Regions from separate parts of the Streptomyces sp. NPDC005141 genome, predicted to be linked through region 3. Evidence: riboswitches for the same ligand, from Rfam matches in the RefSeq annotation. Region 3 holds a riboswitch; each other region holds the start of a gene.
The links. A riboswitch is a leader RNA that binds a small molecule or an ion and turns the genes downstream of it on or off. The one in region 3 is predicted to bind cyclic di-AMP.

Region 1 (5,460 bases), on a different contig from region 3:
CTTCCGGCAGGGTCTTCGGGGATGTTGCCCAGCATCTCGAAGCCGTCCAGCAGCCACAGGGCGTAGTTCCAGCGGGCCTCGCCCGGGTCCTCCGGGTAGGTCTCCCGCTCGTACTGGGTCTCGGTGTTGTAGCCGATGGCCACGTACGGGTGGCGGTCGTCGCCGTCGATCCGCCAGATCCGGAAGGACAGGGTGTAGATCTCGGACCGGAGGGATTCGGGGAAGCGCCGGATCACGGCTTCGGCAGCGCTGCGGAGGTGTTGCCGGAAGGGGGTCACCGCGCCGGAAGGGCGAGGAACCCGCGCTGAGGGCTCAAGGGACATTGCTCTCCCCGGACTTGTCGATGGTGGTCGGCGATTCCTGGAATGGTGTGCGCGTCGTCGGGTCGGCCTGCTGCCGTGCGCCGGTGGGGTGTTGGGGTGTTGTGATGGGTCATGTGCGGGAAAGTCGGTGTGGGCGGAAGTGGACCTTGCATGATCCGAAGCGGTCGCAACGCGCTAACCACCGTACGGTGAACGGCGTTGCTGACGGGATACCGGACGTCGTCCGGTTCACGCCGGGCCGATGAGTCGTTCGATCCGTATTCTTCGGATCATGGCCGCTCCGACTGCATATTCACTCATCGCCACTGACCTGGACGGAACGCTGCTGCGCGGCGACGACACCCTCTCCGACCGGTCGCGGGCCGCGTTGGCGAAGGTGGCCCAGGCGGGTGCCCAGCACCTCGTGGTGACGGGCCGCCCCGCGCCGCGCGTGCGACCGCTCCTCGACGAACTCGGGGGTGAGGGGCTGGCGGTGTGCGGACAGGGGGCCCAGTTGTACGACGCCGGGGCGGACCGGATGCTGTGGTCGGTGACCCTGGACAGGGAACTGGCGGAGACGGCGCTCGGCAAGATCGAGGCGGAGGTCGGGCTGCTGTACGCGGCGGTGGACCAGGACGGCGTGGACGGTCTGACGCTCATCGAGCCGGGATATGTGATGCCGCATCCGACCCTGCCGGCGGTGCGGGTGCGGCGACGGGACGACCTCTGGTCGGAGCCGATCAGCAAGGTGCTGCTCCGTCACCCGTCCTTGTCCGACGACGAGTTGGCGTCCGCGGCGCGGGGCGTGGTCGGTTCGCTGGCGACGGTCACCATGTCCGGGCCGGGCACCGTCGAACTCCAGCCATGCGGGGTGACCAAGGCGACGGGCCTCGCTCTCGCGGCGGCGCACCTCGGCCTCACTCCGGGCGCGACGCTCGCTTTCGGCGACATGCCCAATGACATCCCGATGTTCGACTGGGCCGCCCGTGGTGTGGCGATGGCCAACGCCCATCCGGAACTCAAGGCGGTGGCCGACGAGGTCACCCTGTCGAACGAGGACGACGGAATCGCGGTCGTCCTGGAACGCCTCTTCGGCTTCTAGGGACCGGTTGCCTGTTGCAGGGAGCCGTCTGCTTCAGGATCCACCTGCTTCAGGGGGTCTGCCTGTTCCAGGGATCGGTCAGGCGAGGAACTCGACAGGCAACGCGCCCGCCGGCGGACCGAGAAGGTGCCGCCGGCGGGTGATGGTGAGGGTGTGATCAGTAGGCGCCGTTGACGTTGTCGATGGAGCCGTAGGTCTTGGCCGCGTAGTTGCAGGCCGCGGTGATGTTCGCGACCGGGTCGTAGGGGTCCATCGACGTGCCGGGGACGTGGAAGGCCCGGAACGTGGGGTCGATGACCTGGAGCAGACCTTTGGAGGGGGTGCCCGCGACGGCGTTGGAGTCCCAGTTGTTGATGGCCAGCGGGTTGCCGGAGGACTCGCGCATCACGTTGCGGTAGATGCCGTCATAGCTGCCCGGGATGCCCTTCTCCGCCATGATGTCCAGGGATTCCTTGATCCAGCCGTCGAGGTTGTTCGTGTACGTCTTGGCGGACGCCTGGGTGGCGGTGGTCGCGGAGGACTTGGCGACGGCCGGGGTCGCCTTCGCCGTCTTGACCGCCGTCGACTTCAGCGTCTTCGTGCCCACGGTGAGCTTCAGGCCCGGGCGGATCAGGGCGGGGTTGTCGCCGATGACCGCGCGGTTCGCCTTGTACAGCTTCTTCCAGCCGCCGCTCTCGGGGTGCTTCTGCGCCACCTTGGACAGGGTGTCGCCCGCGACCACCTTGTAGGTGATGAGCTGGACGTTGGGGACCACGGCGGTCTTGGCGGCCTTCGTGAGCTGGGGGGCCTGAGCCGGGGTCGCCGCGTGGGCGCCGGTCGCGCTCACGAGCGGCAGGGCGAGGGCGATGCCGCCCGTTCCGGCGGCGATCATGCCCCGGGTGATGACGTTGGTCTTCGTGCGGCGGTGCTTGCCTCGTGCGGGCATGACGAATGTCCTCTCCGACGCCTGCGAGGTGAGCTGTCGGGTTCGGGCGGGAGATGCCCGGCCGCGTTATGGGCGCGGCTTCACCCCTAGCCGGTCCGGTGTCCGGATCGGCGGCTTACCTGTGGGTCCCCCGCTCCTGCCGTGCGTGGGTGGGTAGCCGGGCGGCGGCAGGATTCGGCGATCCGCCCGGGATCGACGAGAACGTATGCGAGAGCACATGTCCGGAACAAGGCCGGATTTGGTCGTGAAGATCGATTTCGCCTGTTTGGGGCGAGGGGGAAACGTCCGATTAGAGCGGAATTGAATCCTCAACTTGCCTTTAGCAAATGGGTTGGCGGGGTGATGGGGTGGGGTGACGCCCGGGCTCTCGCGTGACTCAATTCACGAGACCAAGGGTCATCAAGGCGGCATGCCGGGCAACTCGGGCATTGTGCTTCCGGCGATCAAGGGCGCCGCGTTCCCGGAGGGCGGCAAGAGAACCCCCAGGCAGAGGGATTCGGGCCGTGAGGATCGCGAGGGAAGTGCCCCGTGCCGGGCCGAGGTGCGGGCCCGGCGCAGGCCGGGCCGCGACGGCCGTGGGTCGGACCAGGCCGGGCGTGGGCCGAGCCGGGGCGAGCGCGGGGTGAAGTGCGGCCCGTGGCGCGGGTGTTCGGCGCATGCGCCGGATGCCGGCGTCGGGACGCCGGGCGGACCGGGCCGGGACGGGCGGCGCGTCCGGGGCTGGGACGGGCAGCGCTTCCGGGGCCGGGACGAGCAGCGCTTCCGGGGCCGGGACGAACGGCGCGTCCGGCTCGGGACGCGCGGCGCGTCAGTGGTCCTCAGGGGTGAACTCCCGCTCCCGCGAGCCCTGTCGGCCGACGGTACGGGCGTGGGCTCCCGCCCCCGTGCGGCCCGAGGTCAGCCGGTTGTGCGCGGGATTCTCTTCTCCCAGGTCCGGTGGAAGACGACCTCGTCACCGTCCTTGCAGACGACCTCGTCGGACGTGATGAAATCCTGCGCGTCGCAGCTGATGGTGGAGGCCGTCTCGACGCGGGCGTCCCACGGCAGGTCCGGGCGGTGCAGACGGATCGACCAGGTCGAGCGGGCGTGGGCGGACAGCGGGTCGGACGCGTCGATCGTGTACGTCTCCCGGGCGTCCTCCGTGCATTCGAGGCCGTCGGGATACGCGCGGGTGCCGCCGAGGCACGGGTCCACCTCCAGGCGCCAGGTGTCCGCGGCCACGTCACGCAGGACCAGGCGTTCCGGACGGGGTTCGTCCAGTGTCTCGGAGACGGCCACGCCGAGGGGCTCCGCCTCCTCCGGTTCCCCGAAGGTGATGGAGAGGTCCGACTCCCTTGTCCGTACGGGGAGTTCGAGGGAGCTGCCGATGGGGTCGAGGGTGAAGCCCGCCTCCGAGCCCGGCTGGGGCCAGATCCAGGGCCAGTAGGTCGAGGAGACGCTCAGGCGGATGCGGTGGCCCGCCGGGAACGCGTAGCCGATGCCGTTCAGGTCGAACGCCACGTTCTCCGTGGTGCCGGGTTCCGCCGGAACCGTCCGGTCGAGGCCTCGGCGCGCCGACAGGTTCAGGGCGCCTCGGGTGACGAGCGTGGACGCTCCGTCGGGGGCCACGTCGCAGAGACGGGCGATCACCTGGCCCCTGGGCGACGCGGGCGTCAGCCGCAGATCGACCCGCGGGCGGCCCAGCACCCAGGTCTCCGCCGGTACCTCGAACTCGAAGCAGGTCGACCGGGCGTCCTCCTCCCGCTGGTCCGGCGGCAGGTCGGCGTCGTTGCCGAGGGGGAAGAAGCGGCCCGCGTCGACCCCCGTGTGCTGCGGGGACCGCACCGGCACCGGGGTGCCCTGGAGCGCGTACGTGATCGGGGTCACCGAGGGTGAGGGCCAGGCCGGGTCACCGACCCAGCGGCCGGGGAGTTCCCCGTACACGGTCGCCGGAGGATGCGCGTCCATCACGTACGAGCGCAGGAGGGGGACGGAGAGCGCGCCCGTGTCCTCGTCCCGGAGCCAGTGGTCCCACCAGCGGAGCGTCTCCTGGAGGAAGCCGATCGCCGGTCCGGGCGGCAGGCCCCGGTCCGGGTACTGGTGTGACCAGGGACCGATGAGACCTCGTACGCGATCCGGCGGCAGGCTCTCCACCAGGCGCAGCACCGTGTCGCGGTACGGGTCGTGCCAGCCGCCGACCGCGAGGACCGCCGCGCGGATCGAGCCGTAGTCCTCGCGGACGCTGCCGTGCCGCCAGTACGCGTCCCGGGTCTGGTGCGCCAGCCAGGTGTGGACGACGGGCTCGACCGCCTCCAGCCGCCTCACCCACATGTCGCGCCACATCACCTCGCCCACATGCACCGGGTCCGGCGGGCGGGCGGCGAAGGCGAGCAGGGTGGCCGCCCAGGAGTGCGTGTCGACGGCGAGGACGGAACCTCCGGCGTAGTGCCCGTCGTTGTCATAGCGGTCGTCCGTCGAGCAGACCGTGACGACCGCCTTGAGCGGCTCGGGCGCGCGGGCCGCGATCTGGAGGGAGTTGAAGCCGCCCCAGGAGATCCCGAACAGGCCGACCCTGCCGGTGCACCAGGGCTGGGCGGCCAGCCATGCGATCACTTCCACCCCGTCGGCCGGCTCGGTCTCGGAGTACTCGTCCGTCGGCATGCCCTCCGAGTTGCCGTGGCCGCGCACGTCCACACGGACGGAGGCGTAGCCGTGTCCGGCGTACCAGGGGTGGCGCTGCCGGTCGCGCGGTGCCGTCCAGTCGGTCAGGCGGTACGGGCTGTACTCCAGGAGTGCCGGGACGGGCTCCTCGGTCAGCGGGCGCCAGATCCGGGCGTACAGACGGGTGCCGTCCGAGAGAGGGACGAGGACGTCCTCGTGAGTGGTCTCGTAGGGGAAGGACGTACGGATGTGCATGAGCCACCTCAGTGGACGGGGTGCATCTCAGAGGACGGGGTGCGTCGTGCGGCCCGGCCGGGGGATGAGGGCCGTCACCTCCGGGCCGGACTCGTTCTCGGTGGAGCCAGAGGACACAGTCACCACTTACGGGTGCTTCTTCGCATGTCGTCGTGTATCGGTTCATATCTACTGATCATGAACATACCGCCGGTGGTCGGGTGGCGCCCGCGAGTCGGGGTACCCGCCGTTGGGGC
Region 2 (5,460 bases), on a different contig from region 3:
ACCGGGACGAAGGCGGGGTCGTCCAGCCAGCCCCGCAGGGCCGCCCTGCCCTGGTCCATCAGCGTCAGCACCCTGCGGTCGCGGCCGCTCTCCTGGCGCACCTGTGACAACAGCCCGGCCTCGAGGAGGCGGTCGCACTGCGCGTACACCTGTGCGTGCGGCACCGACCAGAAGGGCGCGACCGTACGTGCGGCCTCCCCCTTGACGTCGTACGCGCTGGCCTCGCCCAACTTGTCGATGATGCCGAGCACGAGAAACGAGGCGGTGGTCAACCGAGCATCAGCCATGGGGCGACCGTATCGCCACCCGATCACCACGCGGCAGGCGCCGTCCGACGCGAAGAAGCCCCGGGTGCCCGGCACAATGCGGGGTAGACGGGCGATCACACAGCCGACCGCACTTCAGGCCCGCGGGGCACCCACGCAAGGAGTTCCTGTGACCACCTACGTCATCACCGTTCCCGGGACGTTCGTCCACGGCCTCTCGGACGCGTCCCGCGCCGACGTGGAACGCAGGCTTCGCCCTCAGGACCCTCAGAACACGGACCTGGGCGAGACCGAAGAGCTGAGCCTCCTGACCGTCGACGAGAACCACACGTTCTCCGTCCGGCTCGAAGTCGAGGCGGCGAATCAGAAGAGCGCCGAGGTCGAGGCCGTCCGGCTCGTCGCCGGCGCGCTCCGCGACAGCGGCCTCTCGGAGGACGACGCCCCGCTGGGGCCGGCCGCCGTCACGGGGATCGACCGGGAATTCTGACAGCGCGCGCCGCCGCGGCGTTCCTCCGGAGGTCCGGGTCGGTCTCAGGCCGGACGTACGACGCTGTGGATCGACCCCTGCCCGGCGTAGTGGATCGACTCCTCGGCGATCCGCGCACCGGGACTCGGGGCGTGGATCATCATGCCGTCACCGACATAGAGGCCGACATGGCTCACGTTGCCGTGGAAGAAGACCAGGTCACCCGGCTGGATACCGGTGAGGGCGATCGCGGGGCCGACCTTTACCTGGTCCTGCGTCGAGCGGGGGAGCAGCACCCCGGCGCTCTTCCAGGCCGCCTGGGTGAGGCCGGAGGGGTCGTACGAACCGGGTCCGGACGCGCCCCACACGCACGGCCTGCCGACCTGCGCACGGGCGAAGGCGACCGCCTCCGCGGCCCTGCTGTCGTATCCGACGACCGGTGCGGCGGCGGGAGCGGCAACGGTGCCGGCAGCCGCGCCGACACGGGTGAGGCTGTCGATATCGAACCCCGGAGTCGGATCGACGGGCGCGGGGGCCGTGGGCCAGGGCTGGTCGCCTCCGGCCGGCCACGGCTGCCGCCACCCGGCGTCGACGGGCAGGGCCGCCGACGCGAAGGAAGCTGGAAGAGGCGCCGACTCGAACGAGGTCGGCAGCGGTGCCGCTGCGAACGAGGTGGGCATGGGCGCCGGCTCAAAGGATGCGGGCAGGGGTGCCGACGCGAACGAGGTGGGCATGGGCGTCGATTCGAAGGATGTGGACAGGGGTGCCGACGCGAACGAGGTGGGCATGGGCGCCGGCTCAAAGGATGTGGGCAGGGGTGCCGACGCGAACGAGGTGGGCAACGGTGCCGACTCGTACGTAGTCGGCAAAGGTGCCGACTGGAACTGCGCGGGCAGCGGCACCGACTCGAACGAGGTGGGCAACGGAACCGACTCGAACGAGGTGGGCCGGGGCGCCTCCACCGCCGGGCGGTACTCCACGGCCGACCGGTACTCCATCGCCGGAGCCTGCACGACCGGCATGCTCTGCCGCGCGATGTGCCTCGACAGCAGCGCCTGCGCGGCGGCCAGTTGGCGCCGGGCACGATCCTTCTTGACCTGGAGCGGGGACAGCTGCGACGCGGCGTCAGGAGCGGATGCCGTCGGCAGGGCCGCACGAACCGCCGCCCCAGGCCCCGCTGCTGCCGGGCCGCGCCCGGCCGTCAGTTCGGCCGCCGGACCCGCTGTCAGTTCCAGCACGGGGCGCGCGGTCAGTTCCGGAGTCGGACCCGCGGTCAGCTCTCGTGCCGGTGCCGCGGTCAACTCGGCTACAGGGCGGCCGGCTTGCTCCACCTGATATGTCGTCGGGCCATCGGCCGGACGTCTCGCGCCCTGTGTCGGGCGGGCGGCTTCCCGACCGCGGCTCGGCTGCCTGTCGGCCGGAAGCACGGCCGGGGCCGAGGGTCCGAGCCGGGAGCGCGCCCCGTCGAACCACTGCCGCATCAGGTCGGCCTGGGCGGGGTCGACATCCGCGCGTCCCTGACCGGCGGCTCGCCGGTCGGGCTTGCGGGAGAGGTTCGCCAGGGCGCGGGTCGCGTTGAAGTTGCCGGTGGCGTTCTCCGCCTGGTCGTAGAGCGACGAAAGCCGTTGGCGGACTTCTTCCCGGCTGGGCTCAGCGCGCCCGGCGGGCGACTGGGCGTTCCCCGTGGGGGCGAGCGTCGACTCGCGCGACACGGCCATCGCCGCGACGGCGGCGTCCCGCACGCTCGGCAGATTGGTGCCCGAGGTGGGCGGGGTGCGTTCCGGCGCCATGGGAGTGGCACTCCTTCCGTCATCCGCCTACCGGGTTAGCTGTCGGGTTCGGGCGGACGGTTCCGGAAGGTATGCCCTACGGCCCTTGCCTTGTGAGGCAGTTGGGCCGATTCACCCCAAGTTCGGTGGGTCCCCGGCTCCGGCTGCCACGGGGACAGCCAGGACTCGGCGGAGGCCGCGCCGCCCGGCGAGCTTCGCCGGAGGGAGTCGGACGGCCTGGTCGCCAACTTAGCCATGTTGTGCACCCCATGTGAAGATCCACGTCCCAGATGTCCGATACATTTTCGTGACCTTCATCGCACGACCTCGCAGGGCGACGGTGAGGGCACGCGCCGTACTCAGAACAGCGGCGGAGCAACCCCGTTGGGGGCGATCGGAACTCTCTTCCCGTCCGGCCGCCCTGGTCCAGCCCCTCCCGCCCCGCCGCTCATGCGTCCCGCGGACCAGGTCGCGCCCTCCCTGCCTGTCGGAAGTGCGTAAGGAACTGGCGTCCCCTGACAGCTCGTTCGACATCGACGGCGCCCGATGGTCACACCGTGACCGGTTGTGGCCGAGCTGGGCGGATCACCGCTGTGACCACGTCCCGGCCGTACCTTCGAGGCACGGAAGACCACGAGAGCGAGTCGAGGATCCCCACGTGCACGATGCGCCGATCTATGCCCAACTGATCTCCGAACGCGGCGACATACCCACGCTCGTCCGGAGCGAAGCCCGTCGGCTGCAACGCGACTTCGAATGGATCCTCAGCTGGGATCCGTCGACGGGCGCCCCGCTCCCCGCCTCCGCCGCACGACTGGCGGCCGGCCCTCGCCGCGGCTTCTCCACCGGCCCGGACCCCGACGACCGGCTGGACTCGACCGGCCACTAGGACCTGTCCCGGTCGGTCGCGGCGGAGACGCGGGCGCCGGTCTCCTCCGCCGTGATCGGCCGGACAGGGTTCTAGAGAACCCCGGGTTCGCTGCCGGGCCACTCGGCGGAGAGCGGTCCGAGCCCACCGTCACCCCGGGCCACCAGCTCGGCGACCGTCGAGGCCGTCGCCCGATGCCAGGTGCCCGCGCGTCGGAGCATCGCGTGGTCACCGCCCTCGACCCGCACCGCGCTCGCGGCGGAGCCCGCCTCGTCGGCCCGGCGGACGAGGGCGAACGACGCCGCGGGATCGGTGACCCGGTCCCGGTCTCCGTGCAGCACGATCACGCGCTTGTCCCGGAGGTGGGCCACCGGCTCGCCCTCCGGGCACCAGGGCGCTAGGGCGACCACGCCCCGGACCTGCGGCGCGGCCGCTGCCCGCAGGGCGGCGCGACCGCCCATCGAGTGGCCCACGAGCACCACCGGCACCTCCCCCACCAGATCGGCGAGTTCGGCGAGCGCCTGCCGGACGTCGGCGACAGGGTCGGCGTCCGCACCGTTCCACCCTCTGTGGCGGTAGCGCACCTGCCCGACGAACACGTCCTCGTCCGGCAGCGCCCGCGTCACAGCACGTACGAAGGGCCGCATGCGCACACGGGCGACATGCCACGGACGTGACGGGGCCCGGCTGTCCGCCCTGCCACCGTGAAGGATCAGCACGGCGGCGCGCGTCGGACCCGAACCCGGACCGGTGGCGCGACACGGCTCCAGCGCCGCGGGTGTCCCGGTCGCCCCGGGCCGGGACACATCACCGGCGGACATCCGCGCTGAGCCTCGCATGGCACCTCTTCACCTTCACGGCGTCTCTCCACGCCTCGCACCGGCCGAGGAAGAATCGTCCCACCGGCCACTGGATATCCGTAGCCGAAGGGACAACGGTTTGGTGGCGGACCGGGAGAGGTCACGACCAGTCCTCAAGGATCGGGTGAGCCCTGCGGACCGCGCCCCGGTTCCAGAGGCCACAGTCCGGGCCACAGTCCGGGTCACAGCCGGGTCACAGGTCCGGTGCCGCTCCGCGGAGCGCGTGCCGACGGGGGCGGCGACTCACTCGGTAGTCTCGGGCCGGGCGCGGTAGCCGTTGCGCCACTCCTGATAGAGACGCCACAGGCGTTCGGCCCGCGGGCAACGCCCCGACTCCCGCCGGCACGTACGGCAGCTGCCGACGTGACTGACGTACGCGGCCTCGGGGGCGTCTCGCCCCGGTTGCGGATTCGTCATGGCCCTCGGCACCCGTCGGCACGACGTGCACGGGCGCAGCGCCGCTACTGATGCCGTACTTCCGCGCCGAGGGCCGCGGCGGATGCACTTGTCGCGGCTCGATTCCCCTCGGCCGTGGGTGGCTTGCCCGCTTTGCCCCCGCCCGCCCACGTCACAGCGCCCGACGAGCGACCCCGGATGACGGAAGCGGGCTGCCGAATGGCCGGCCCTGACGTCCGACAGCCGCTGCCTGCCGCCTCTGACCACCGCCTACCGCCCCACCGCCCGGCGGGCGTCAGTCGAGGAGGCCTACGTCCTCCACCGCGGGGAACGGCTCGTCGAACTGAGGCCTGCGGACGTGCAGATGGGCCACCTCGAACGCCATCTCGGAGATCTCCGGGGGTGGCGCCGGGTGGTAACGCCCCGCGCACACGGACAGGTTGACGATGAGGTAGGCCCGCCAGGTCCTGCCCACGCCGCGCCGGTCGGCGAAGGCGCGGGTCCCGTTCACCCACCACACGACACGGTGGGCGCCGAACTCGACCACCAGGTCTACCCAGGCTCCCGGCCCGATGGCCTCGTCCCGGTAATAGCGGTGGGTGCCGCGTACATGGTTGGAGAGTTCCAGCAGGTCGGGGTTGTCGGGGTGGTACTCGAAGAGGTCGATCTCCTGACCGCCGTCGCACCACGTCCAGATGGCCGGCCAGGCGCCGGTCTCGGTGGGCAGCCTGACCCGCGTCTCCAGCACGTCTCCCGTGCGGACCATGAACGCGTCCGCGCTCCCCTCGGTGGTCAGCAGGCCCGCGTTCCATCTGCCGTCCGGTCGCCGGGTCGC
Region 3 (5,460 bases):
GTTCGGCGACATCGGTGCCGACGCGGACGAGGCGTTCGCCCACACCCGGCGTTCGATGCGCGCCCTGATCGACCAGATGCTCGCCCGCGCCGAGGCCGACGGCACGACGCCGCGGGCCGCAGCCCACGCCATCGTCACCGACCGGCTGCCGGTCATCGCGGAGCGGTTCGGGTGGTACGGATGACGGACGCGGAGCCCTTGAGCGCCCGCCACGCCCTCCACCGCCACCGGCCCGGGCCCGAGGCCGGTCCGACGCCCGGCCGGGTCGCCGGAACGAGCCGGGGCGGTCGCGCCATGGCCCGAGGCACTGGGGCCTGACCGCCCCCGGCCGTGCCCGGCCCGGCTCCCGCCGGCCCCCGGCGCCGAAGGCGTCGAGGAAGGCGTCAACTCCCGCGGGGCCTCTCCCGAAGGGGCTGTGTAGGGTTGCCGCGTGGCGAGAGTGCGGTTGAGCGTGGCGGAGCGGCGTGAGGAGTTGCTGCGTGCCGCCGTCGAACAGATCGAGGCGCGCGGCGTGGCGGCGGTACGGATCGCCGACGTGGCCTCGTCCCTCGGGGTGAGCAACGCGCTGGTGCTGTACCACTTCTCCACGAAGGAGAAGCTGGTCGCCGCCGCGTTCACCTACGCGGCGGAGGACGACCTCACCCATCTCCGCAAGCTGCTCGGCCGCCGTACGACGGCACTGCGACGCCTCCGTACCGCCGTGCGCTGGTACGCCCCGACGGGCCAGGCAAAGGGCTGGCGCCTGTGGATCGAGGGCTGGGCCGCCGCCCTGCGCGAGCCCGCGCTGCGCGAGGTCACCCGCGATCTGGACAGGCAGTGGAAGGCCGCGATCACCGAGGTGATCGCGGAGGGCGTGGCCGCGGGCGAGTTCCGCTGCCCGGACCCCACGAGCACGGCCCTCCGGCTCACGGCGCTGCTGGACGGACTGGCCGTCCAGATGACGGCGTACTCGGGCGCCGTGTCACGGGCGCGGACCCAGGAGTGGGTGGACGAGGCCCTCGCCCGCGAACTGGGCCTCGAACGCGCGGCGTTGGTGGCGGCAGTGCGCTAGAGGGCGCGGTGCCCCCGGCCTCGTACGCCCGGCCCCGTGCCCTCGGCCTCGTACGCCCGACCCCCTCACCCCGTCCAGCGCCGCTCTCTCGCCGTCATGCCACCGTCACTCACCGGTCGGCCCGGCCCGGCACCGCTCGCCCCGGACGCGGCCGCCCGGCCGCCGCCCGGCCGGTCGCGTCGGCCCGAATCCTCGCGGGGTGGTCCCGTCTCAGGCCACCGACTCGATGCGCATCTTGATGTCGTCCGGTGACAGGGCACCCTTGGCCGCCACGTGGTCGCCCGAGGACTCCCCGCGCAGCCGTCGTCCGATCCACGGGACCAGGTACTCGCGCGCCCACTGGATGTTGTCGCGCCGCATCTCGAGCGTGCCGCGCGGCGGCAGGGGCGGCCAGGGCTGGTCCGGGTCGGCGGGCACGTCGAGGCCGAGCACCTGTCCGGCTCGAAGCGCCACCCGGGTGTGGCCCTCGGGCGAGAGGTGCAGGCGGTCGCCGTCCCAGGCGCGGCGGTCCTGGATCGTCTTCAGGGACCAGAGGTCGAGGACGGGACAGCCGTAGCGGTCCGCGATGGCCCGCACATGTCCGTTGTACGTGGCGATCTTGCCGCGCAGGTGCTTGAGCACGGGGACGCCACGGGTGTCGAAGCCGGTGGTCACCATGACGGCGCCGACGGCGGAGGTGAGGTCGGCGATCGCGCTCTCGAAGCGCTCCGCGACCTCGTCGGGGTCGGTGCCGGGCCGGATGATGTCGTTGCCGCCCGCGCAGAACGAGACCAGGTCGGGGCGGAGGTCCTTCGCCCGCCGGAGCTGGGTCTCGACGATCTGGTCGAGCAGTTTGCCGCGTACGGCGAGGTTGGTGTAGGTGAAATCGCCCTCGGGGCGCCGGTCCGCGAGAAGGACCGCGAACCGGTCCGCCCAACCGACGAAGGCCCCGTCGGGCCCAGGGTCGCCGACGCCCTCGGTGAAGCTGTCCCCCACCGCCACGTACGACCCGATCACTGATCTGTTGTCACTCTTCGAATCGTCTGCCACAAAGAGCCATGATTCACCTTTGGATGTGAGCTACGCGACCGTAGGGAAGGGTTGACGTGCGGTGAGAAAGGCCACTGGCCAAGTATTGGTCAACTCCGGAATAGCGCTCCGATCAAGGCTGTTGAAGCAGCGACCACCCAAGGGCAGGGGAAATCACGGGACATCGCTCCACGGCGGTCACGCGCCTTGTACGGGAGACACCGAAAGCCGGACCCCGGGGATCGTGGGGTCCGGCCTTCGGAGGCAGTCCTGCCGTCAGGAGCAGGGCTTGGCTTCAGGAGCGGCGCCGGGCGTCAGCCGACGATGACACCGTGCGCGCGCAGGTACGCGACGGGGTCGACGTCCGAGCCGTAGTCCGGCGTGGTGCGGACCTCGAAGTGCAGGTGCGGTCCGGTGACGTTGCCGGTCGCGCCGGAGAGGCCGATCTGCTGCCCCTCGGTCACGGTCTGCCCCGCCGAGACGGACAGCGACGACATGTGGGCGTACTGGGAGTACTTGCCGTCGGCGTGCTGGATGACGACCTGGTTGCCGTAAGCGCCGCCCCAGCCGGCGGAGACGACGGTGCCCGCGGCTATGGACTTGATCGTGGTGCCGGTCGGGACCACGAAGTCCACGCCCGTGTGGTAGCCGCTGGACCACATGCTGCCCGCCAGCTTGTAGCTGGTGCCGAGGGTGGCGCCGTCGACGGGCAGGGTGTAGCCGGAACTGCTGCTGGCGGAGGCCGCGTTGGTGGCCGTGGTCGCCTTTTCGGCCTTCGCCGCAGGAGCCTTCGCCGCAGGAGCCTTCGCCGCGGGGGCCTTCGCCGCGGGAGCGGTCGTCCGGGTGGACGAGTGGGTGGCACCCGCGGAGGCGGCCTTCTTGCCGAGCGACAGCTTCAGACCGGGGTGGATCAGCGACGGGTCGCCGCCGATGGCGGAGCGGTTGTCGGAGTAGATCTTCTTCCAGCCGCCGGTGACGTTCTGCTCGTCGGCGATCTTCGAGAGGTAGTCGCCGGACTTCACCGCGTACGTCTTCGTCGTGGCGGCCTTCTTGGCTGCGGGAGCGGCGGTCGCGGCCTTCTCGACGTGCTGTGCGACGGCGGTGGCCGGGGTCGCGGCGTGGGCGCCGGTGGCTCCCATCAGTGGCAGCGCGAGTGCGGCGCCACCGGTGCCGGCCACGGCGATCGAGCGGGTGAAACGCAGGGACTTCGGACGGCGGTGCTTACCCTTGGCGGGCATGACGAATTCCTCTCCGGCGCCTGCGAGGTGAGCTGTCGGGTGCGGGCTGGAGATGCCCGGCCACGCTGCTGCGCGGCTGTACCCCTAGCCTGTTCCGGAGACCGGACCAGGCACGGAACCTGTGGGTCCCCCGCTCCTGCCGTATACGGGTGAGTGTGCGGATTCCGGGCGGCGGCAGGATTGGGCGTCCGTCCGGATTGAGGCAGAACGTAAGCGACATGAGAGCGCGTCGACAACTATGTGCGGTTTCTGTGCGCTCACCTTTCTTGATCCATGCGGGAATTGCCGTCACCCTCCGTGGAATGACGATCTTTCCGGCCCCTCAACCCGCCCGGGAACGCGGGCGGGTTGAGAAATGGGGACGGCAACGCATCGTCACGAATATGACGCTCCTCACGCGACTCGTCCCACGGTGCCCTATTCCAGGGACAGTTGGAATGAAGGCGCCAATTCGGACAGAACAGTCACATGCGACGCCGATGGATATCCGTCACATCCAGACCTTCACGGAGTCCGGTCCGCACACCGCGATGCGGCGATGCCGCATTCAGGTTGATTTCGCCTGTTTCTCAGCGCTCGTGTACTGATGTCGGGTCCCGTCCGCTCATCCTGAGCCCGTGGCCGGCTCAGCATGGCGCCGCGCCTCGGCGCAGGGGCGCCGTAGGTGATCCGCGGGTCCCGGTGCGGACGCGGCGGCCCGTCGTGTCCGGTGAACGTGTAGCGCGTGACCGCCGCGCGCACCGGAGAAAGGCCAGGTCCGGGCATCCGCGCCTGTCTCGATCATCGGCCCCCGCGTTTTCGAACGGTCCCGATCGGGGCCGACATGATCATGGGCGCCTCGCCCGGAAGGCTGCGGCCGCGGACAACTCATTGCCTCAGGAACCCATGTCGTATCGTCGAGAGCGCGAGCCGAAGACAACTGCCGACGAGTGACGCCGAGTCCAGCCCGGCGACCCCGGCGGCCGAATGGGAGGAGCCCCCGTGACGCAGCAGGTCCCGTCGACCGAGCCCGAGCTCGGCGGAGTGCGCAACTTCCGCGACGTGGGCGGACTGCCCACCGCGGACGGCCGACGAGTGCGCTACGGGCACCTGTTCCGCAGCGGCCACCTCGCGCACGCCACGGAGGAGGACGCCGCGTTCCTCGCCTCCCTGGGGCTCCACACGATCTTCGACTTCCGTAACGCCGCGGACCAGAAGCTGGAGGGCCCGGACGTCGAGCTGCCGGGCGTGCGGAACGTGAATCTGCCCCTGTCCGACCCGGCCGACGGCGGCGAGTTCTGGAAGATGGTCCGCGACGGCGACCTGGACCAGCTGCACGCCATCCTCGGCGACGGCAAGGGCGCGAACCGCATGATCGGCTCGTACCGCACGATCATCAAGGAGCGCACGGCCGAGCACTCCCAGGTGCTGCGCGCGATGGCCGAGGACAGCGTGCCCGCGCTGATGCACTGCGCGGCCGGCAAGGACCGCGCCGGACTGTCCATCGCCATCACCCTGCTCGCCCTCGGCGTCGAGCGCGACGCGATCGTGGCCGACTACCTGGAGTCGAACGCCGCGCACCGCCGCTACAAGGTGCACCGCAACAACTCCTCGGCCTCCGCGTACTCCCCCGAGGTCATGGAGCTGCTCAGCCCCCTGTTCGACGCGCGCGCGGAGTACCTGACGGCCGCCTTCGAGGCGATCGAGGAGACCTGGGGCAGTGTCGACGTCTATCTGGAGCAGGGCCTGGGCATGACGCCGGAGCTGCGGGAGCGCCTGCGCGAACGACTGCTGGACTGAGCCGCCCGGGCGCCCGCCGGTTCCGCGGGCCCTGCCGGGGAGCTACTGGTTCTGCGCGCCCAGCGTGAAGAGCAGGTAGATGAAGGCCGCGAAGAGGTGGCCGACGGCGACGTAGATGATCAGCCGCACCCACAGGGCGCGCGGGAACTTCTCCTCCATGGAGCGCCGACGGGGTTCTGTGGGTTCGGTCATGACGTGTCTCCCAAGGTGGGGTGGCCGGTCGCCGGGCCGAGGCACAGCGCGGCGACGGGGCTCTGCAAGAGGGTGTGTACGAAGAGGAGCTCGGCCCCGTCGCGCTCGGCGGCCGCGATGCGGTGCGGGGTGAGCGAGTCGAAGTGGGCGCTGTCCCCCGGCGCGAGCACGTGCGCGGTGTCCCCGAGGCGC

Region 1: another riboswitch for cyclic di-AMP. It lies ahead of ACWD68_RS33220 (transglycosylase SLT domain-containing protein); the one in region 3 lies ahead of ACWD68_RS18705 (M23 family metallopeptidase).
Region 2: another riboswitch for cyclic di-AMP. It lies ahead of ACWD68_RS31405 (NlpC/P60 family protein); the one in region 3 lies ahead of ACWD68_RS18705 (M23 family metallopeptidase).

The regions. Positions count from the first base shown of each region.
Region 1 covers NZ_JBSFYW010000059.1:7,660-13,119, reverse strand. Annotated here, with positions in the region: gene ACWD68_RS33230 (hypothetical protein) at 1-236, opposite strand, end outside; gene ACWD68_RS33225 (HAD family hydrolase) at 595-1,404, shown strand; gene ACWD68_RS33220 (transglycosylase SLT domain-containing protein) at 1,562-2,329, opposite strand; cyclic di-AMP (ydaO/yuaA leader) riboswitch at 2,333-2,519, opposite strand; gene ACWD68_RS33215 (CocE/NonD family hydrolase) at 3,227-5,224, opposite strand.
Region 2 covers NZ_JBSFYW010000052.1:28,035-33,494, forward strand. Annotated here, with positions in the region: gene ACWD68_RS31395 (PadR family transcriptional regulator) at 1-287, opposite strand, end outside; gene ACWD68_RS31400 (hypothetical protein) at 436-753, shown strand; gene ACWD68_RS31405 (NlpC/P60 family protein) at 798-2,522, opposite strand; cyclic di-AMP (ydaO/yuaA leader) riboswitch at 2,531-2,703, opposite strand; gene ACWD68_RS31410 (hypothetical protein) at 3,160-3,390, shown strand; gene ACWD68_RS31415 (alpha/beta fold hydrolase) at 3,462-4,088, opposite strand; gene ACWD68_RS31420 (beta-glucanase) at 4,921-5,460, opposite strand, start outside.
Region 3 covers NZ_JBSFYW010000021.1:56,555-62,014, reverse strand. Annotated here, with positions in the region: gene ACWD68_RS18720 (Glu/Leu/Phe/Val dehydrogenase dimerization domain-containing protein) at 1-184, shown strand, start outside; gene ACWD68_RS18715 (TetR/AcrR family transcriptional regulator) at 431-1,051, shown strand; gene ACWD68_RS18710 (SGNH/GDSL hydrolase family protein) at 1,262-2,047, opposite strand; gene ACWD68_RS18705 (M23 family metallopeptidase) at 2,374-3,297, opposite strand; cyclic di-AMP (ydaO/yuaA leader) riboswitch at 3,302-3,459, opposite strand; gene ACWD68_RS18700 (tyrosine-protein phosphatase) at 4,279-5,076, shown strand; gene ACWD68_RS18695 (DUF6126 family protein) at 5,119-5,235, opposite strand; gene ACWD68_RS18690 (helix-turn-helix domain-containing protein) at 5,265-5,460, opposite strand, start outside.